One region of the Megasphaera hexanoica genome, then DNA from elsewhere that is predicted to be linked to it. Evidence: riboswitches for the same ligand, from Rfam matches in the RefSeq annotation. Region 1 holds a riboswitch; each other region holds the start of a gene.
The links. Region 1 has a riboswitch for ZMP and ZTP ahead of ACGTIC_RS01315 (OFA family MFS transporter). Riboswitches for the same ligand answer to the same signal wherever they lie in the genome.

Region 1 (7,088 bases):
GAGTTGAAGGACAGACTCCTGCAGGAAGTGCTGAAAGGCGGCTTTACCGATGGCCCCAGCGCTCTTCTGACCAATACCCGCCATATAGAACTGGTACGGCAGAGTGCAGAAGCTCTGGAACGGGCACGGCAGTCGTTGCAGGATGGAATGCCTCTGGATTGTGCTGTCATCGATATCCGTCAGGCGTGGGATACGCTGGGCTCGATTACAGGCGATACGGTTCACGATGATATTGTTGAAGAAATATTCAGCCGGTTCTGTCTGGGTAAATGATAAATAGATTGCAAATGTATTGCGAAAGGGAAGGAAATTCCATGTATGTAGTAGATACGTATGATGTTATCGTCATCGGTGCCGGCCATGCCGGCTGTGAAGCAGCCCTTGCCAGTGCCCGTCTGGGTGCCAGAACTTTGATGGCGACATTGAATCTTGATAATATTGCTCTTATGCCCTGTAATCCTGCTGTAGGAGGGCCGGGAAAGAGCCACCTCGTACGGGAAATCGATGCCCTGGGTGGCCAGATGGGAATCAATACGGACCTGACGTGCCTGCAGATGCGTATGCTCAATACGGGCAAGGGGCCAGCCGTATATTCCCTGCGTGCCCAGTCAGATAAAAAACTGTATCAGATGACCATGACAAAAACACTGGAAAATCAGGATCATCTCGATGTCAAGCAGCTCATGATTACGGACCTCCTTACAAAAGACGGAAAAGTAACCGGCGTACAGACCGAACTGGGGGAAGTCTATGGCGCATCCTGTGTCATCCTGGCGACCGGGACATATCTGAAAGGTAAAATCATCATCGGCGAATGCACCTATTCCGGAGGTCCTATCGGCCAGCGCTCGGCAGAAGATCTGTCCGGGTCGCTGATAAAAGCAGGATTGAAACTCATGCGTTTCAAGACGGGGACACCAGCCCGGGTAGACCGGCGTACGCTTCGTACGGATGAAATGGCTGTGCAGGAAGGTGATACAGATGGTCATGCCTTTTCGTTCCTGTCAGAACGGAAAAACCGGAATAAAGAATGCTGCTGGCTGACGTTTACCAACGAAAAAACGCACAAAATTATCCGCGATAATCTTGACCGGGCACCCATGTGCAATGGCATCATACAAGGTATCGGTCCCCGGTACTGCCCTTCCATTGAATCAAAAATCGTCCGCTTCGCCGATAAAAAGCGGCATCAGCTCTTTATCGAACCAGAAGGACAATCTACAGAAGAAATGTACGTCCAGGGCATGAGTACCAGTATGCCTATCGATGTCCAATACGAATTCCTGCGCACCATTCCAGGGCTGGAAGATGTGAAAATCATGCGGCCTGGATATGCCATTGAATATGACTGCCTCGACCCGTTGCAGCTGACACCGTCCCTGGAAACGAAAAAAGTGAGCGGCCTGTTTTCTGCCGGCCAGTCCAATGGTACCAGCGGCTATGAAGAAGCAGCAGCCCAGGGCCTGATTGCCGGTATCAATGCTGCCCGCAAGGTGCAGGGAAAAAATCCTTTTATCCTTACCCGTTCGGAAGCGTATATTGGCGTACTCATTGACGATTTGGTTACGAAAGGAACGCAGGAACCATATCGCATGATGACCAGCCGCAGTGAATACCGCCTCGTCCTCCGTCAGGATAATGCCGATCTGCGTCTGACCCAGAAAGGCTATGATATCGGTCTGGTCAGTCAGGAACGGTACGACGTATTTTGTGCCAAAAAGAAAGCTATTGCTGATGGCATCGCCGCTTTGCGATCCATTTCCATTACACCGAGCAAAGCGATGGCGGAAAAACTGGATGCTCTCGGCACGGCTCCGGTCCATACGGGCATAACGGCCTATGAATTACTGCGCCGTCAGGATCTGTCGTATGACAAACTGTGCCAGACTTTTGATCTGCCCGAACTGGATGCCGATGTCAAAGAAGAAATCGAAATCATGATCAAGTACGAAGGATATATTGGCCGCCAGATGGAACAAGTAGAAAAAATGAACCGTCTGGAACAAAAACTCATGCCGGACGACATTGTGTATGCCGATATTGATACGCTGTCCGGTGAAGCGCGGCAGAAACTTGATGAAATCCGGCCCCGGTCTCTTGGGCAGGCCAGCCGTATTTCCGGCGTTTCTCCGGCAGATATTACGGCCCTTCTCATTTATCTGGAACAGTATCAGCGGGAGGGCGGCCATGTTTCAAAATGACCTCATCCATGCTATGGAAGCTATGGGACTTGTACTGGAAGACTATCAGATACGACAGTTCTGCCGGTTTGAAGAACTGCTCCTGGAAACGAATAAAGTCATGAATCTGACAGCCATTACCGATCCGGGTGAAGTAGCAGTCAAACACATGGCTGACAGCTTGTCCTGTTATGATGAAAGGTATTTTCCAAAGGATGCCTCCCTGCTGGATCTCGGTACGGGTGCCGGTTTTCCCGGTATTCCCCTGGCTATTTTCCGGCCGGATCTTACGGTGACTTTTTTTGATTCCCTGCAGAAGCGATTGAACTTCCTGAATGAAGTATGCCGGGAAACGGGCCTCCGGAAGGTGGCGTTCCTTCACGGGCGGGCTGAAGAAATGGCCCATCAGGAAGCATACCGGGAACAGTTTGATCTGGTGACCAGCCGGGCGGTGGCCCGCCTTTCCATTCTCTGTGAATGGGCGCTGCCTTACGTGCGGAACAATGGCTTATTTATTGCTCTTAAAGGAGCGCAATATGAGGAAGAAATCAAAGAGGCTTCCAATGCCCTGCGCATATTGGGAGGGATACTGGAAGAAGTCCGCCCGGTAACGCTTCCCGGGCTTTCCGATAAACGGGCGGTCCTCTATATCCGCAAGAGTGGCACGAGTCCGGCTAAATACCCGCGCAAACCCAAAATGGCGGCAAAACATCCATTATAAAATAAAAACTTCAGGAGAAAGGGTGTATGATTATGTCTTTGAAAACGTCTATAGCTGTCGTCCTGGCAGCCTGCTTTACGATGTTCAGTGCATCGGCACTGGCAGAAGAACCGCAGATCGATGCTCAGTCAGCCTGCGTCATCGATTCTGCGACGGGCAATGAACTGTATGCCAAAAATGCAGATCAGCGCATGTATCCTGGCGGTACGACTATGATGATGACCAGCATCCTTGGCGTCGAATCGGGAAAACTCGATACGGTCATGACCGTATCCGATGCATCCCAGCAGCTGGCCGGCGATGTGAGCCGTCTCGGCATTTATCCCGGTGACAAGGTGACGTTGCGCAATGCTCTGACGGGCATGATGACGGTCGGGGGCTGTGATGTGGCATATGATGCGGCTGTTACGGTTTCGCCGTCTCTGGACAGCTTTGTTCAGTCTATGAATGAAAAAGCGGCATCTATTGGGGCCAGTCATACGCACTTCACCAATCCGGCCGGACTTCCTGATGAAAATCATTATTCTACGGCGAGAGACCTGGCAAAAATTGGCGCCTATGCCATGAAATCAGCCGATTTCCGGGGACTCGTCAATCATGCTTTCTTTGACATGCCCTATGCAGACAGTGGTACGAAGCATTGCGAAACGACGAATGAATTTCTCACCAGCGGTTTTGCGGGAGCTGACGGCATCAAGACCGGTGCGACTAACGATGGCGGCCCTTGTCTGGTAGCTTCTGCTACGCGTAATGGTCATACCCTGGTTGCGTCCATCCTCAACAGCGGTGACCGTGCTGGTGATGCGGCAGCTCTCCTGACCTATGGCTTTGAACGCCTGTCGGCCCCGGCAGCTGCTGTAAAGAATGTAACGACGGCAACGACGGCGACAGCTGCCGAAAAAGCAGCGGTTGCCGCTTCCCAGGCTGTAACACAGACTGGCCGTGCATCTAATGCACCGGCTGATGCCGATGAAGCCTATGTCCTGCGCGATGCGCCGGCAGGACAGACCTTATCCCAGATAGCAGCCCAGCAGAAACAGGCGGCCCGGATTGCTGCGGAAAATTAGAATGAAAAATAAGACAGGCTCCCTATTGACAGACAGATGTTTCCTGCTATAATGAAAGAACATCAAGAAAATATGCGATGCAGGCCTGACGGAATCAAGTGGAATAACCACGTGGACTGTATCGTTTAGAAAAAGCGCCGACCGTCTGGGCAAAGATATGAAAATATGCTTTGGCCAGCCGGCCGGTGCTTTTTTTGCACTCTCTTTGCCGGCCGACCGCAAAGGAGAGATGGATTCATGAAAAAGAACCGTTGGCTTATTGCGTTGTCTGCTATGGGCATCCACATCTGCATTGGCAGTGTCTATGCCTGGAGTGTCCTTACCCGTCCTATCATGCAGGCTATGGGATTTTCTCTCAAAGATACGACGTGGACCTTTTCCCTGGCTATTTTGTTTTTAGGACTGTCTGCTGGTTTTCTCGGCAGCTTCGTCCAGAAAATCGGACCCCGTAAGTCGGGTCTGCTGGCCATGACCTTTTTCTGCAGTGGCATGTTCGGCACGGCTGCAGCGTTATATTTCCACAGCCTGCCTCTGTTATATCTCTTCTACGGAGTCATTGGCGGTATTGGTCTGGGAACAGGTTACATCACTCCCGTTTCGACACTGGTCAAATGGTTCCCGGACAACCGTGGCTTTGCGACGGGCCTGGCTATCATGGGATTTGGTTTTGCCAGTATGATTGCCGGTCCGGTCATGCAGCTTTTGGTCCAGCATCTGGGCCTGATTCCCAATTTTCTCATCCTGGGCACGGTATATATGGTCATCATGACGGCTTCTTCTCTGTATCTGGCTCCACCCAAACCGGGAGAAGTCCCCGTTTCCGATGCGGCTCTTCGCAAAGCCGGTTCCCGCCATACGCCGGTCTATGCCGATGCCATGCCTCAGTTTAGCGTAAAAAAAGCGATGAAGACGTGGCAGCTCTATACTATCTGGTGGCTCTTCTTTACCAATATTACCTGTGGCATTGCTCTTCTGGCTGTCGCCTCTCCTATGGCTCAGGAAGTCGTCGGCATGTCGCCGATGGCAGCGGCTTCGATGGTCGGCATAATCGGATTCATGAACGGCGCCGGCCGCATTGCCTGGGCTACTGTTTCCGATTACCTGGGCCGTTCTATGACCTATGTCCTGTTCTTTACTATTGAAATCCTGGCATTCTGGCAGCTGTCCCATGTCACGGGAGCTTTCAGTTTCCAGATACTCGTCCTGCTCATCATTACCTGTTATGGTGGCGGTTTCTCCTGCATGCCGGCCTACCTTTCCGATCTTTTTGGGACGCGGGAACTGAGTGCCATCCACGGCCGGATCCTGACGGCCTGGGGAGCTGCTGGCGTTGCTGGTCCCCTGGTCCTGTCGCTCATTAAGGAAACGACCAACAGTTATGCCATTACACTGCAGTTCTTCTCTGGCTGTTTCGTACTGGCTCTGGCCATTATGCTCTTCCTCAAATACAAGACGCGTCATGGTATTGTTACCAGCGACAATGCTGTAGCAGCCAGTGTACAGAAAGAACACAGCATGCAGTAACAGATGTAAATTTTTCAAATAGTTTTTATAAAGGCGAAAAGCATATCAGAAAACGGTTGTCACATGAAATAGTTGCTTCGTGTGGCAGCCGTTTTTTCTATTACCTTCTAGTATAAATGAACGGAAATGATTGCTATTTCAATATAATGATTGAACGTGATTGAAAATGAATGAAAATGTTTGTATAATACGGGGTATAAAAAGTAATTCTGATTGTACAGAGGTAGGTGATATATGTGCTGACAGAAGAACGACAAGATGAGATGGTACGGCTGGTAACGGCCGGCGGTTCTGTTTCCGTACAGGAACTGGTTGATTATTTTCAGGTTTCTGAAGCGACGGTGCGGCGTGATTTGTCGGTCCTGAACCGGGACGGCCGGCTTCGCCGTGTTCATGGCGGGGCAACGGCACTGCCTTCTGAAGAAGGGGTGTATGAAGCCAATATGGAAGAACTGGAACATAAGTATTCTCTCCATATGACGGAAAAACGGCGCATAGCCCAGTATGCTGCTTCCTGCGTGACTGATAGCGATTTTGTGTATCTTGATGCGGGATCGACGGTGGAACAGATGGCAGATTTTCTGACAGGGTCAGGGGCATCCTTTCTGACCAACAGCCTGCCCCTGGCACAAAAACTGGCCCGGAATGGCATATCTGTCCATATGCTGCCAGGCCATGTAAGGGGAACGACTGCATCCGTCGTCGGCAGTGAACTCCTTCAGGCACTGGTGCAGTATCATTTTACCTATGGCTTTTTTGGTACCAATGGTATCAGCCTGGAAGAAGGTTGTACGACGCCGGACGCAGAAGAAGCTGCTGCCAAGGCCGCGGCCTTTTCCCAGTGCCGGCGGGCCTATATACTGGCGGATGGCAGCAAGTTCGGCCTGGCTTCCCATATTACATTTGCGCCTCTTACAGGCGTGTCAGTCATAACGGCACGGAGCAGCCGGGATGTCGATTTTGCTCCTTATAAGAAATTGACGGAGGTGCATGTGCTTTGATTTATACCGTTACCTTTAATCCTTCTCTGGATTATGTCGTTCACATGAAAAAATTTGCCGCTGGTGCCATTAACCGGGCCGAAAAGGAAACGATTTATCCCGGTGGCAAGGGCATCAACGTAGCGCTTGTCCTGGGAAATCTCCACATACCGGCACGGATGCTGGGCTTTATGGCCGGATTTACGGGGCAGGAAATTGAACGGCTCTGTGAAGAAAACGGAGGCGATTGTGATTTTATCCGTCTGGACAAGGGGTATTCCCGTATCAATATGAAAATCAGTGCGGAAGAAGAAACGGCTGTCAACGGAATGGGGCCGGTTATTCCGAAGGATAAACTGAAACAGCTCATGAAACAAATTGAAGCTCTGGATGAAGGAGACACGCTGGTACTGGCCGGCAGCATTCCTTCTACTCTTCCGGGCGATATGTATGAACAAATCCTGAAACGCATGGAATTTCGCCATATCCGCACGGTTGTCGATGCCACCGGTGACTTGCTGCGCAACGTCATTGCTTACCGGCCGTTTCTCATCAAGCCCAATCAGGATGAATTGGGTGAACTCTTCAGTGTTGTCCTGCACAGGGATGAAGAAAT
Region 2 (7,088 bases), 850 kb from region 1:
CCAGGATACAGACAGGAGCGTCGCCAAGAAAACGGACAAAATCAGCCGTCTCTGTCACGACACGGGGATATTTGGCAAATCGGCGGTGCCAGTATGGCATGAGATTTTTAGTGGCTTCCGCCATTAATTTTTTTAATGCGTCCATTTTTTCAGGACTTCTGATGACGACAAAATACCATGGCTGTAAATTGCTGGCTGAAGGAGCGAGGACGGCGGCTTCCAGTATATCCTGCAGGTCGGCGTCTGATACCGGCTGATGGGTATATTTCCGTATACTGCGGCGCCCTACAATAGCAGATGATGTTTCCATAAGATGACCCCCTTATGCATTAAGATATTTCATTTTAATGGTAATAGAAAATCAGACTGGCGTCAATTGGCAATCCATCCCATTGTTTGTTAAATTTTTTAGTATATAACTCGGGATAACAAAAGAAAATGACGATGGGGACAGAAGTTTTTATTGACTTTGGCATTAGTGCTGTTCATGCAGTCGCAATGTGTTATAATAAGCAGTATATGAATTATTCCCGTATCCAGTCATCGCATAGAGAATGGATCATCATTGAGGTGTAAACATGACAGAGAAAATCCATTATGTGAAAGCCGATCCTAGTGGCAATACGACGATTCTCGTATTGGACGCGATTCCTAAACAGGAACACGCTTCGTTAGCAGCCAGACTGCTGCAGCCTGAGTATGTCGGCGCAGAGCAAGTAGGTTTTCTGACCTGGCCCGATAACGATGCCGATATACGTCTGGACATGATGGGAGACGAGTTTTGTGGCAACGCTTCGCGATCAGCTGCTGCCTATTTACTCTCCCGGTCCGGCCAGGATTATGGTGAGTACCGCGTTTCCTGTTCCGGATGCAATAAGATATTAAAAGCAGTGGTAGTTCGCGACGAAGGGGAACTATATGATGCCAGTATTGAAGTTCCCCTGCCTAAAAAAATGGATGTCATCAGCCTGGCAGACGGTAATTCGACGTACCGGTTTTACTGTGTTGAGCTGCCAGGAATTATGCATTTCGTTCATTTTACTCCTTCTATTAAATTAGTCGATAAGAATACTTTATGGCGGGCGGTGTATCAGTACGCCAGCACCCGTCATTATGAAGCATTCGGCATGGATCTGGTAGATCGCAAAACGCTGACGATGATACCGGCTGTATATGTCACTGGTACGGATACGCTATATTGGGAAAAAAGTTGTGGTTCCGGGTCGGCGGCCACGGCGGCGGCACTGGCCCGTCTGTGCGGACATAATATTGCCTGTGAGATACGCCAGCCTGGTGGAAGTATTACCATTGAAGCATCATATGCTGACCAGTCTGTCAGACACATCCGCATAGGCGGCCCCGTGCGGATTGAAATGGAACAATGTGTTTGCGTTGACAAGGAGATACCAGGCACGGTATAATAATTGCGTAGTCATGTGACTGACGGAAGTGGACTAACCACATGGAGCATGATTTGAAGAAGCCGACCGTCTGGGCAAATAGTCCGGATGGCCGGCTATTTTTATCAGTGCACAAAGAGAACAGGAGCTGATCTTTATTATGGCAAAGGTATTAAGCGATATTGAAATTGCACAGCAGACTCACCTGGAACCCATTGTAAAAATTGCAGAAAAGGTTGGTCTTACAGAAGATGACCTGGAATTATATGGTAAGTATAAAGCGAAAATTTCCTTTGATGCCATTAAACGGCTGTCAAAAAATGAAGATGGAAAACTCGTGCTGGTAACGGCTATTACACCTACTCCTGCTGGAGAAGGGAAAACGCTTACGACGATAGGCCTGGCCCAGGCTCTGAACCAGCTGGGACATAAGACGATGACGGCATTGCGGGAACCTTCTCTGGGTCCTGTCTTTGGTATAAAAGGAGGAGCGGCTGGCGGCGGTTATTCCCAGGTTCTTCCTATGGAAGATATCAATCTTCATTTTACGGGTGATATGCATGCGATTACAGCTGCCAATAACCTGCTGGCTGCGGCAATCGACAATCACGTGCATCAGGGAAATGCTCTCCGCATCGATGTGCGCCGTATTGTATGGAAACGGGTTATGGATATGAATGACCGGGCACTGCGTGATATAGTCGTAGGACTCGGCGGCAAGGTCAACGGGTTCCCCAGAGAAGACCACTTCATGATTACCGTAGCATCGGAAATCATGGCAATTCTCTGCCTGGCTAGTGATCTGATGGATTTGAAGAAACGGATGGGGGATATTATCGTCGCTTATGACCTCGATGGCAATCCGGTCCGTGCCCGTCAACTCGGGGTAGAAGGGGCGATGGCCATTCTCATGAAAGATGCTATCAAACCGAACATTGTACAGACGACGGAAAACACGCCGGCTCTTGTACACGGCGGACCTTTTGCCAATATTGCCCACGGCTGTAATTCTGTCGTAGCTACCAAGCTGGCTCTCAAAATGGGAGAAATAACGGTGACGGAAGCCGGATTCGGTGCTGACCTGGGTGCGGAAAAGTTCATGGATATCAAATGCCGCTTTGCTGGAATCAAACCAGATGCCGTCGTCATCGTCGCCACCATTCGGGCGCTTAAGATGCACGGCGGAGTAGATAAGAAAAATCTCCAGCCGGAAAATCTGGAAGCACTGGAAAAAGGCTTTGCTAATCTGAAGAAACATATCGAAAATATGCGCAAATATGATATCCCCGTCGTAGTAGGCATAAACCGCTTCCTGACAGACACGGATGCCGAAATAGCATTGCTTACCCGCCTTTGTCAGGATTATGGTGTCGATGTGGCTCTGAACAACTGCTGGGCCGAAGGCGGCAAAGGGGGAATGGACCTGGGACGGAAAGTCCTGCAGCTCCTGCAGCAGCCCAAAACACCGTATAAACCGTTGTACGATGTCAATGACACGATTCTTCATAAATTAGAAATCCTGACGAAAGAAATCTACGGCGGCGACGGCGTCATCCTGGAAGGCAAAGCGCCGAAACAAATTGCCGAACTGGAAAAACTTGGCCTTGATAAAATGCCGGTCTGCGTGGCCAAGACACAGTATTCCCTTTCGGATAATCCCGCATTACTGGGAGCGCCGGAACATTTCAAGATTACCGTCAAAGACGTCCGCGTCTGCACCGGTGCCGGGTTCATTGTCTGCCAGACGAGTAATATCATGGTCATGCCAGGCTTACCGAAAGTACCGGCTGCCAACCGTATGGATATCGATGAAAACGGCGTCATTACAGGTCTGTTCTAGTTCGTTATGGCTAGCATATAAAAGGCGGCTTTACAGCCGTCTTTTACTGTATGCAGACTAGCATGATGAATTAACATACATAATAAGTGAGGATACGATAGTGGATAAGAAAAAATTATGTGCCCTGCCCATAGATGAAATGCTGGCGGCTACGGCTTCCAAGGATCCAGTACCGGGCGGCGGTGGCATTGCGGCCCTTACGGCCGCTTCGGCGGCAGCACTGGTTGAAATGGTAGTGAATCTTACCATAGGTAAAAAAGGGTATGAAAAGGTAGAGCCGATGATGCGGGACATACGCAGTCAGGCTGAAGAATTGCGGATCCGGTATCAGGATGGCATAGATGAAGACGCCCATGCTTTTGAAGGGGTCATCCGCGCTGTGCGCCTTCCCAAAGATACACCGGAACGCACTGCCATAGTCCAGCAGGCTTTTAAGAATGCAGCAGCTATTCCCTTTGCTCTGGGAAAAGACATTTTTGTTCTTCTCCAGCTGAGCGAACAAGTCGTGCGCTATGGCAATGCCTGGGTCATTACCGATGGCGCTATTGCCGCTATGAATGCCCGGGCCGCTATGCGGTCAGCCTTTTATAGCGTACGCGTCAATCTGAAATCTATTACCGATGAGGACTATGTCCATTTTATGATGGATGCGATAGAAGATATTGAAAAAAAAGCGGCCAGGATAGAAGAAGCAGTGGAAAGAGAATACCAGAAACGTTAGTTCATAAGAGAGGATCCCCTGCTGTCTTTTATGCCCGCATGGAACTCCCATGCAAAAAGGTTGCTGAGACTATAAGGAGGATGTCCTATGCCATTTCAGATAGTTCACAATGATATTGTCAGAATGAAAACGGATGCCATCGTCAATGCGGCCAACTCGGCACTGTTGGCGGGCAGTGGTGTATGTGGCGCTATTTTTCGTGCTGCCGGATATGAAAAACTCTCTGCTGAATGTCATAAAAAAGCGCCATGCCCTGTGGGTCAGTCGGTTTTAACGTCGGCCTACAACCTGCCGGCACGTTATATTATTCATACAGTGGGGCCTGTATGGCAGGGAGGTAAGGCCTGGGAAAAGGACTATATAACTTCTTGTTATACTACGGCACTGGAAACGGCATGGGAAGCGGGTTGCCGGTCTATTTCCTTTCCCCTTATTTCGGCAGGTATTTTTGGTTATCCCTTAGAAGAGGCCTCGGAGACTGCCTGTCAATCTATACGGGCTTTTTTACAGAATCATGAAATGGAAGTTTATCTCGTCGTTCTCGAACGTCCGGCTATTCAGCTTAACCACCATCTGGCTGATGAATTAAAACAGTATCTGAACCAGTTTCTGGGGGAAGAAAAAGAGCAGGAGCCGGACGAAATATGTATTTGTCATCGGGAATCGGATGTCCGTATGTCCCAGGACTATGGAATGGACACCTTCGCCCGGCCGGGGAAAAAGGACAGACACTCACTGAATCAGATACTTCAAAATCTGGATGAAACATTTTCTCATATGGTATTACGCCTTATCGATGAGAAGGGGTACAGTGATATCGAGGTATATAAGCGGGCAAATATGGACCGGAGACTATTTTCTAAAATCAGGAGTCATGAGGAATATCTGCCCAAGAAAAAAACGGTCCTGGCCCTGGCAGTAGGACTGAGACTTTCCGTAACGGAAACGGAAGAACTGCTGCATAAAGCGGGATATTCGCTGTCAGGAAGCAAAAAAAGAGATGTCATTGTACGATATTTCCTGGACCATGGTGAATATGACATCTATACGATTGATAAAGCATTATTTTACTTTGGTGAACCAGAATTATAAATATGAACGCCCGCCTGTATATCCCAGGGTATGCAGGCGGGCGTTGATTTATCTGATTACAATGTAAATTCTGTTCCGGGAGGAATAATGTGAACGGGAATCGAATAGGTTTCTTCTGTCATTTTTTTATAGACTTCCGGATCGGCGTTTACGACAGGCCAGGTTCCATAATGGATGGGAATCACCATTTTAGGCTGTATCCATGAAGCGGCTAAGGCCGCGTCTTCCATTCCCATGGTAAAATTATCTCCAATGGGCAGGAAGGCTGCATCAATGGGACCGAAACGGCTATGAAGCTTCATGTCCGAATACAGACCGGTGTCGCCGGCATAATAGATGCGTTTGCCAGCAAATTCCAACAGGCATCCACAGGCCAGGCCACCGGCTATTCCAGCGCCATGCAGGGCTGGTGTAAGACGTATCGAGCCGAAGGGAAAATCCGCTTTGCCACCGATGTGCATGGCATGGGCATTACAACCGGCCATACGGGCTTTACCGGCTACTTCGGCCGTACTGATGACCAGGGCGTCGTTTACTTTGGCTATTTCTTCGGCATCACCGTAGTGATCGCCATGGGCATGGGAGATAAAGATATACTGACAGGTGATAGACGAAGGTTTAACTGTTGTCCAGGGATTATCCGCGATAAAAGGATCAAAGAGGATTGTCGTATTTCCTGAAGAGAGTGAAAAGGCCGAATGACCGTAATACATGCATTTCATAGGCTCCATCCCTTTCTGTATGTACATGGTATATGGCAAGAGTGCCATTATTTTCTATTATATAGAAAATAACAGAAAAGGGAAAGTCTCTTGTGCTTCCCTGGGAAATCTTGTACAATATCCCATGGAGAGTGATGTAACAATGCATATAGTCATGGTAGAACCGGAAATCCCGGGAAATACGGGTAATATTGCCCGCCTTTGTGCTGCCAATCATATTACACTGCACCTGGTCAAGCCATTGGGATTTTCGCTTGAGGATAAATATCTGAAGCGGGCCGGCCTCGATTACTGGCCACTGGTCGATGTACAGGTACATGAAAATTTTGCTGAAGTCCAGGAAAAATACAAGGGACACCATTTTTATTTTCTGACGACAAAATCGGAACAGTGTTATGCCGATATCCGGTTTACCCAGGACGATCTCTTGGTATTTGGCAAGGAAACAAAGGGGCTGCCGGAAAGTCTTCTGAAACAATATCCGCAGCAGTGTTTCCGCATTCCCATGGTCGATAAGGCACGGAGCCTGAATTTATCTAATTCTGTTGCCATTGTTTCTTATGAAGCGTTGCGGCAGCTGGGATTTCCAGACATGGCAAAGAGTGGCATTGGCATAAAAAATTTAAAATAATCTTGCACGGGGAGTGAAATCATGAGTGTATACGATAAAGCAAATGAATTAGCACAGGCTATCCAGGAAGATGAAGATTATAAGGCATTACTGGAAGCCGGAAAGAAGCTGGCTGAAGATGGAAAAACGAGAAAACATGTCCAGGATTTCCTGACATTGCAGGCCCAACTGGCTTACGCCCAGGCGGCTGGTGACAAGCCGGTACGAAAAAAAATAGAACAATTGCAGAAATTGCAGGAAATCGTGGCGAGCCGGCCTCTGGCGGTAGAATATCTGGAAAAATACATGAAATGGAATCAGATTGGCGGTCAGATTCTTGGCACTATTCAACAGGCAATGGCAGAAGGACTGAGTATTCTTGATAAATAAATATGCAATGGCGAGCATGGTTTCGCAATTAACTCAACTCATACCGCAGCAGCAGGTGCTTTTAGACGAGCCGATGGGCCTGCATACGACATTTGCTATCGGAGGCCCGGCGGATGTACTGGTCCTTCCCCATACGGTGAAAGAAATGTCGCAGACAATCCGTCTGGCCAGGCAGCTGGAGCTTCCTGTTACGGTCATTGGCGGAGGGTCTAATGTACTCGTTCTGGACGGTGGCATCCGCGGCGTCGTCATTCAATTAAATGAAATGAACAAGTATCTTTCCTGCCATGATACGAAGATTCTGGCCAGTTCC
Region 3 (7,088 bases), 1.1 Mb from region 1:
CGAAACCATCGGGCGCAAACGGGGCTGTATCGTATCGGGGGGCACCGTCGATATGGAAAAAACGTACAAACTCATATTGAAAGAGTTCCGTGAAGGACGCATCGGCGCCATTTCTCTCGACAGGGTAGAAGAACTCAGCGGGGAGGATGCGTAATGGATACGGCTGCATATAAACTGGCACAGCTGAAAGCCATGCTGGAAGACGGGCAGACCGACATCCCGGCTCTCCTGCAGGCCATGAAGGAAGACGCCCGCGTGTCCGTACAAAAAGAAGCCGCCGCCTTCATGCGCCGCATGGTGCGGGAAGAAAAGGAACGGGAACGGCTCCTTTCCCTGTATACGTACGAAACCAGATTTTATAATGAAAATATTTATCACGTGGCAGGTATCGACGAAGCCGGGCGGGGCCCCGTCGCAGGGCCCGTCATGATCGCCGCCGTCATCCTGCCTCCCTTCTGGGAATGTCCCGGCCTGAACGACAGCAAAAAAGTACCGCCGGCAAAGCGGGAACGGCTCTACGACAAAATCATGGCCGAAGCCGTCGCCGTCTCGTGTATTGCCAAATCGGAAAAGGAAATTGATGACCTCGATATCTATCACGCGACCCAACAGGGCATGTACGATGCCGTCCGGACCCTGTCCGTCCCGGCAGAAGCCGTCCTGGTCGATGCCATGCCTCTGCCGGCCCTTACGGTGACCCATCAGTCCCTGGTCCACGGCGATGCCCTCAGCGCGTCTATTGCGGCGGCATCGATCATTGCCAAAGTGACCCGGGACCGGCTCATGGAACAGTACGATAAGACTTACCCGGAATACGGTTTTGCCGTGCACAAAGGCTATCTGACCAGACTACACAAAGAGGCCATCGAAACCTACGGGCCCTGCCCGATTCACCGGCGTAGTTTTGAACCCATACGGACGATGACTCACTTTCACAGAGGAGATGAATGATATGAAACGAATCGGATTTATCGGACTGGGCATCATGGGTGTCCCCATGGTCTGCAACCTGTGCAAGGCAGGAATGGATGTCACAATCATAGACAATGGACACGGCAACCAGAAAGCCATAGCGGAACTAAAACAGCAAGGGGTCCACACGGCACTGACGGGCAGGGAAACGGCCCGGAATCAGGATGTGGTCATCACCATGCTCCCCAGCGGGCGCATTGTAAAAGATGTCCTCACCGGTCCAGACGGCGTACTGGCCGGCATCCGCCCCGGTACGGTCCTCATCGACTCCAGCTCGGTGGCTCCAGTCGAATCGCAGGAATTTGCCGCCCTGGCACAAAAAGCCGGCTGTCCCTTCCTCGATGCACCCGTAAGTGGTGGCGAACCCGGTGCCATAGCCGGCACGCTGGCTTTCATGATCGGCGGCGACGAAACGGTGGCAGAAGGGGTCCGGGACGTCTTTCTGGCCATGGGCTCATCGGCCGTCGTAACAGGACCTAACGGGGCCGGATCGGTGACGAAACTGTGCAATCAGATCATGTGTTTCATCAATATCGCTGCCGTCTCCGAAGCCCTGGTGCTGGCCCAGAAAGCCGGTGCGGATCCTAAGAAAGTGTATGAAGCTGTGCGGGGTGGTCTGGCTGGCAGTGCCATACTGGAACAAAAAGCAGCCCGTATCTATGGCCGCGATTTTGCTCCCGGCGGATTCCTGGAAAGTCAGATGAAAGATATCAATCACGTCATGGAAACGGCACAGGAACTGGACGTCCCCCTGCTGCTGGCACCAATCGTACAGCAGATTACCCAGAGCCTCATGCAGGAAGGCCGCGGCCGGGAAGACAACAGCTGCATGGTGACCTTCTATGAAAAACTGGCCGGTATAACCGTACAGACAAAAGAATAAGAAAAAGGGACTGGGCATGACAGCATACTTCTGTGAAATATGCGTTCTTATCCAGTCCCTTTTCCGTAACACTCAGGAAAGCCCCCGTATATACGCTTCAGCCTTGCTGACCGACACGACGTCGATCCAGCCGGTCTTTATCAGGTGCCGGCAGATGCCAAAGACGATGCCGTGGCCTGTGATGAAGTGCTGGAGTTCACTCAGCCGCGCTTCCCAGCCCGGAACAGAGCGATACCCCTCTATAGCCTGATCCAGCAGATTGTTTTCGGGCCACTCTTCGCGGAAATAGCTGTGGATGAATAAAAACAGATCGAGGACGCGGCCATCGATATGGAAGAATTTCATTTCATTTTCCCAGTCGAGAAAGGTAATCGAACGGGTAGCGGGATTCCATGCAATATCGCGCAGGGCGGGCCGGCCATGATGCAGTCCGTATGAATGGAGCTGGGCCAGGGCCACTCCTGCCTTGTGATAGGCTTCGGCCGCGTCCTGCGGATATTCCTTTACGATGCGCTGCAGCGGCCGGCCGCTGGCTTTCATGACGAAATAATCGGGACCCAGGAGGACGATGGCCGGCGCCAGAGGAATCCGGCTGTTCACCAGTCCGATTTTATAGACCTCCGTCAGATAGGCCGTGTGCGCGTTCTGCTTGGCAAAGCGGTTGCGCCCGTTGGACAGGCTGCGCTTGATAAAATACGATGCATCCTGATAGGTAAAAGACAGAACCCGCTTCTTCGGCTGTTTATCCATGGCCATACGGGCAGCTTTTTCCATTTCCCTGTCATACATAGTGGTACCCCCATCCCAAAAAAAGAACTGTATCTATTTTACATGATTTTTACAAAGAAGCAAAGAACTGGCCAGATTTTTCTATCGATTCCCGGGATAGTGTAACATAGTTCTAAGTGAGACTTGCCAGAAAGAAGGCCCTGATAATAATGATAGGTCATTGCACCGATTTCATTATTATCAGGGTCTTCTATGAAAACTATTGTAGCAGAAATCACCAGAACAATAAAAAATTCAGGTATAGTGATAGTGTCAGGAGGGTGTAGGCATTTTTAGGGATGAGAAAAAGACTTTGGTATAAAGCTGCATAATATGCTGATAGCCGCCGTTTTCTACTAGTCGCATCCATCCGCCTGTCAAGGTGGATTCACGGCCTGGCATATGATCCGCTTTTTCAGGAATGTAGGTGCAGTACTTTAATTTCCGAAAATTCCATTCTTTTTTTAAGATGTCCTGATTGATGTTCACGCGAGTTCGACACATGCAACCGGGAAAAAGTGACACGAAGTCTACTACAACAGGCTTTATAAGCATTTTTTATTTTAAAAGTGCCAAAGAGGGAATTTTACATGATTTTTATAAAGAAGCAAGGAACCGGTCAGATTTTTCTATCGATTCCCGGCAAGATGATTGACAGTGCCGCGATTCCCCTTGTATAATAGACGTGAAACATGTGACTGACGGAAAGTGGAGCATACCACGGGGAGCATGATTCGATATAGCCGACCGTCTGGGCGAAGGTTCCCGGAAGTGTCGGTATTTTTTTTATCTGCGTACGGAGGTAATAACGATGAAAGAACTGCAATTAAAATACGGCTGCAATCCCAATCAGGCTTCGGCCAGAGTGTATATGAAAGACGGCAGCGACCTTCCTTTTGATGTCTTAAATGGCCGCCCCGGCTATATCAACCTGCTCGATGCGTTCAACAGCTACCAGCTGGTCAAAGAACTGAAGGAAGCGACGGGCCTTGCGGCAGCAGCTTCTTTCAAACACGTCAGCCCCGCCGGTGCAGCCGTAGCGACGGACATGAGCGATACCCTGAAGAAAATCTACTGGGTCGATGACTTGGCCCTGTCCCCGCTGGCCTCGGCCTATGCCTGTGCCCGTGGTGCCGACCGCATGAGCTCCTACGGCGATTTCGTCGCCCTGTCCGACGTCTGTGACGTCGAAACGGCAACCCTCCTCAAACGGGAAGTATCGGACGGCGTCATTGCCCCGGGATACACCGACGAAGCACTGGAACTGCTCAAGACAAAGAAAAAAGGGAAATACTGCGTCCTCCAGATGCATAGCGATTATACGCCGGCTCCTATCGAATCGAAAGAAGTATACGGCGTCACCTTCGAACAGGAACGGAACAACGCCAAAATTACGGCAGATCTCTTCAAGGAAATCCCGACGAAAAACAAGAATCTCCCCGCTTCGGCAATCCGCGACCTCATGATTGCCCTCATCACGTTGAAATACACCCAGTCTAACTCCGTCTGCTACGTCAAAGACGGCATGACCATCGGCGTCGGTGCCGGACAGCAGTCCCGTGTACACTGCACCCGCCTGGCCGGCAACAAAGCGGACATCTGGTGGCTCCGCCAGAACCCGAAAGTCCTGGCCCTGCCCTTCCGCGACGACGTGCGCCGTCCGAACCGGGACAATGCCATCGACGTCTACATTTCCGATGACTACGAAGACGTCCTGGCCGACGGCATCTGGCAGGATCTGTTTACGGAAAAACCGGAACCGCTCACACGGGAAGAAAAGAAAGCCTGGATTGCCCAGCTCCACGGTGTAGCCCTGGGCAGCGACGCCTTCTTCCCCTTTGGCGACAACATCGAACGGGCCCATCGTAGCGGTGTAGACTACATCGCCCAGGCCGGCGGCTCCATCCGTGACGACAACGTCATCGAAACCTGCGACAAATACGGCATAGCCATGGACATGACCCACCTGCGCCTGTTCCATCACTAATATATATCATCTATGTAACATCGACACAGAACTCACGACTGGAAACGCTTCCAGCCGTGAGTTTTTTTGCATGCGGGAAAGGGATAGTTTCAAGTTTAAAGAAAAAGCTGCAGGGCCGGGATGGGTAGTAAAAAATGGAGCATTTCACTGATAAAAAGCTGACACTAACGCAGTGTTTCTTAGTGTTGAGTAGAGAAATCCGTAATGATATAATAAATATATCTATTATACAGAAATGACTATATCGCATTTATGAGGCAATGAGATACGGATATATACCGTTTTATACAAACATATTTCAGGTGATGTATATGATAGATACAATGGATATACAGAAAACAGGACTCAGTGAAGAATTAATAAAAGAAATAGGTACCATTGCCAGCAAATGGGAAGTGCAAAAAGTTATTCTTTTTGGGTCCCGGTCACGGGGAGATTATGGACGTGCCAGTGACATAGACCTTGCTGTCTCTGGGGGGGATTTCACACAATTCTGCCTGGATGTGGAGGAAAACACATGGACATTATTGAAATTTGATATCATTAATCTGGATAATCCATTGGAACCAGAATTTCGGACTATGATTCAGAAAGAAGGTGTCACGCTTTATGAAAAAATATGAAAATTTTTGTTCCAATCTGGCCGTACTGGCCAGTGCCGGAAAGGAAGATTTAGATAACGAATTTATACTCAGCGGCATTATCAACAAATTCTCCCTGCAATTTGAATTGACGTGGAAATTATTAAAGGAATTATTGAAATACGAAGGCCGTAACGCAGCTCATAGTGGTTCACCGCGGGAAATCATTAAGGAAGCGTACGCCGTCTATGATTTTGTCGATCCGGACATTTTCCTGGTGATGCTCAGAGATCGAAATGACATGACACATCTTTATGATGGTAAAGCGGCTAAGCGCCTGGTAACGAAGATTATCCAAGTATATATTCCTGCTTTCCAGAATCTAAAAAAACACATTGATGAACAATACGGAGACATACTTCCAGGCCTTTAATATCAGAACTCTGGTACTGCTGACATGCCCACGAAGCTCATTATGGCGAGCTTTGTGGGTATTTTTTATGAAGCTGGAAAAATCAGCCTTGCACAAGAGTTTGCATGCAACTTAGTTGAACTATCAACTAAGTTGCATGCAGCAGAGGGAGTGGTGCTTGCGGGGATACTGTATGAAGGAAAAGCGGCGTACCCTTTTGAAGCTGGATGTGGTATAATAAAAACGAATTTTCAGGAAAAATGGAAAATCCGCCCCGCTGTGACAACCATGCGGGATAGCTGCGATTGTGAAGATGAGTATCACTGAAAATGCTATAAAATCAAGAAAATCAGAATCCGCCCCGCAAACCGCCTCGTAGACCTGCATAAATACAGGCTTCGTAAGGGGTGCTGTACATTACCTTCATCCCCGTAAGGGGACGAATATGTTATAATGAATAGAAACGGGGTCCATCTGGTATCATAGCGATTGTCAGAGCTTCGGATTACTTTATTGACAGATACTATAACTGGGAAACAGGGGAATTTGAAGATTTCCCTACGGTATGTGAATTAGGAAAAGAGGATTGGTAGAAGTGGGAAAGAAACTTTCTTTAGCCGTTGAAGTAGCTGAAAAATATCATGCTGATATGACTGATAAGGCGGGGAAAACTTATATGTGCCATTTAACGTCTGTTTCTAACGCGGTATTGCCTCTGGGAGAAGACTATGCTGTAGTCGGCATGTTACATGACACGTTAGAGGATACGGAGATGACGAAGGAAACTCTTTTTTCCTTATTCGGAAAAGAGATAGCTGATGCCGTTTCTCTTTTGACCCATGATGATGCGGTCCCGTATCTGGACTATGTGCGGGGAGTAAAAAAATCCGGGAACGCACTGGCCATTGCTGTAAAAAAAGCAGATTTAAGAAATAATATGGATTTATCGCGTCTGCCGAAAGTGACAGACAAGGATTTGAAACGGGTAGAAAAATATAAGAAAGCCTATGCAATTCTGACAGGGGATGCGGTCTGATGATGAATGTAGAAGATATAAAAAACGCTGATATAGAGTCATTGGAAACGTGGTATGAAGACGATACCTGGAAACGTTTTCCTGAAGATGCTCAAAGAGAATTACTAGCTAGAATATGTGATTACAGGGTACGTAATTCGGGTGAATGGGATACCCCTATTGAAGAAGTATTTAAAACTCCCAGGGTTCAGAAGATGATCAGGGAAGGCTTTTTTAATGATATGGACGAGTACCTGATCGATAAGTAGAGGTATACCGGTTAACGGTTCAGAGATTCTACCGATCAGAAAATAAACAGCCTAAAGAATATTAATAAATGTAGTAAAGTTAAATGTAGTAAAGTTTTACGTAGTAAAGTTTTACTAAAACAAGCATCTGTGAGAAATTGCAGGTGCTTGTTTGCGTCCGTACCACTGAACGCCAGCTACCAGCCGCTATCTGAGGCTCTT

Region 2: linked by a shared signal. The riboswitch ahead of ACGTIC_RS05375 (formate--tetrahydrofolate ligase) and the one ahead of ACGTIC_RS01315 (OFA family MFS transporter) in region 1 are both predicted to bind ZMP and ZTP.
Region 3: linked by a shared signal. The riboswitch ahead of ACGTIC_RS06550 (phosphoribosylaminoimidazolecarboxamide formyltransferase) and the one ahead of ACGTIC_RS01315 (OFA family MFS transporter) in region 1 are both predicted to bind ZMP and ZTP.

Annotation. Positions count from the first base shown of each region.
Region 1 is NZ_CP171361.1:278,389-285,476, forward strand. Features, by position in the region: gene mnmE (tRNA uridine-5-carboxymethylaminomethyl(34) synthesis GTPase MnmE) at 1-273, shown strand, start outside; gene mnmG (tRNA uridine-5-carboxymethylaminomethyl(34) synthesis enzyme MnmG) at 315-2,201, shown strand; gene rsmG (16S rRNA (guanine(527)-N(7))-methyltransferase RsmG) at 2,188-2,901, shown strand; gene ACGTIC_RS01310 (D-alanyl-D-alanine carboxypeptidase family protein) at 2,928-3,968, shown strand; ZMP/ZTP riboswitch at 4,040-4,126, shown strand; gene ACGTIC_RS01315 (OFA family MFS transporter) at 4,206-5,492, shown strand; gene ACGTIC_RS01320 (DeoR/GlpR family DNA-binding transcription regulator) at 5,729-6,493, shown strand; gene pfkB (1-phosphofructokinase) at 6,490-7,088, shown strand, end outside.
Region 2 is NZ_CP171361.1:1,127,071-1,134,158, forward strand. Features, by position in the region: gene ACGTIC_RS05365 (nitroreductase family protein) at 1-310, opposite strand, end outside; gene ACGTIC_RS05370 (hypothetical protein) at 579-1,421, shown strand; ZMP/ZTP riboswitch at 1,427-1,504, shown strand; gene ACGTIC_RS05375 (formate--tetrahydrofolate ligase) at 1,561-3,240, shown strand; gene ACGTIC_RS05380 (cyclodeaminase/cyclohydrolase family protein) at 3,380-3,961, shown strand; gene ACGTIC_RS05385 (macro domain-containing protein) at 4,049-5,053, shown strand; gene ACGTIC_RS05390 (metal-dependent hydrolase) at 5,110-5,775, opposite strand; gene trmL (tRNA (uridine(34)/cytosine(34)/5-carboxymethylaminomethyluridine(34)-2'-O)-methyltransferase TrmL) at 5,918-6,406, shown strand; gene ACGTIC_RS05400 (YlbF family regulator) at 6,428-6,775, shown strand; gene murB (UDP-N-acetylmuramate dehydrogenase) at 6,783-7,088, shown strand, end outside.
Region 3 is NZ_CP171361.1:1,341,535-1,348,622, forward strand. Features, by position in the region: gene ylqF (ribosome biogenesis GTPase YlqF) at 1-154, shown strand, start outside; gene ACGTIC_RS06530 (ribonuclease HII) at 154-951, shown strand; gene ACGTIC_RS06535 (NAD(P)-binding domain-containing protein) at 953-1,855, shown strand; gene ACGTIC_RS06540 (hypothetical protein) at 1,928-2,644, opposite strand; gene ACGTIC_RS06545 (hypothetical protein) at 2,897-3,112, opposite strand; ZMP/ZTP riboswitch at 3,308-3,387, shown strand; gene ACGTIC_RS06550 (phosphoribosylaminoimidazolecarboxamide formyltransferase) at 3,435-4,610, shown strand; gene ACGTIC_RS06555 (nucleotidyltransferase family protein) at 4,922-5,233, shown strand; gene ACGTIC_RS06560 (HI0074 family nucleotidyltransferase substrate-binding subunit) at 5,220-5,624, shown strand; gene ACGTIC_RS06565 (hypothetical protein) at 5,667-5,930, shown strand; gene ACGTIC_RS06570 (HD domain-containing protein) at 6,199-6,639, shown strand; gene ACGTIC_RS06575 (hypothetical protein) at 6,639-6,887, shown strand.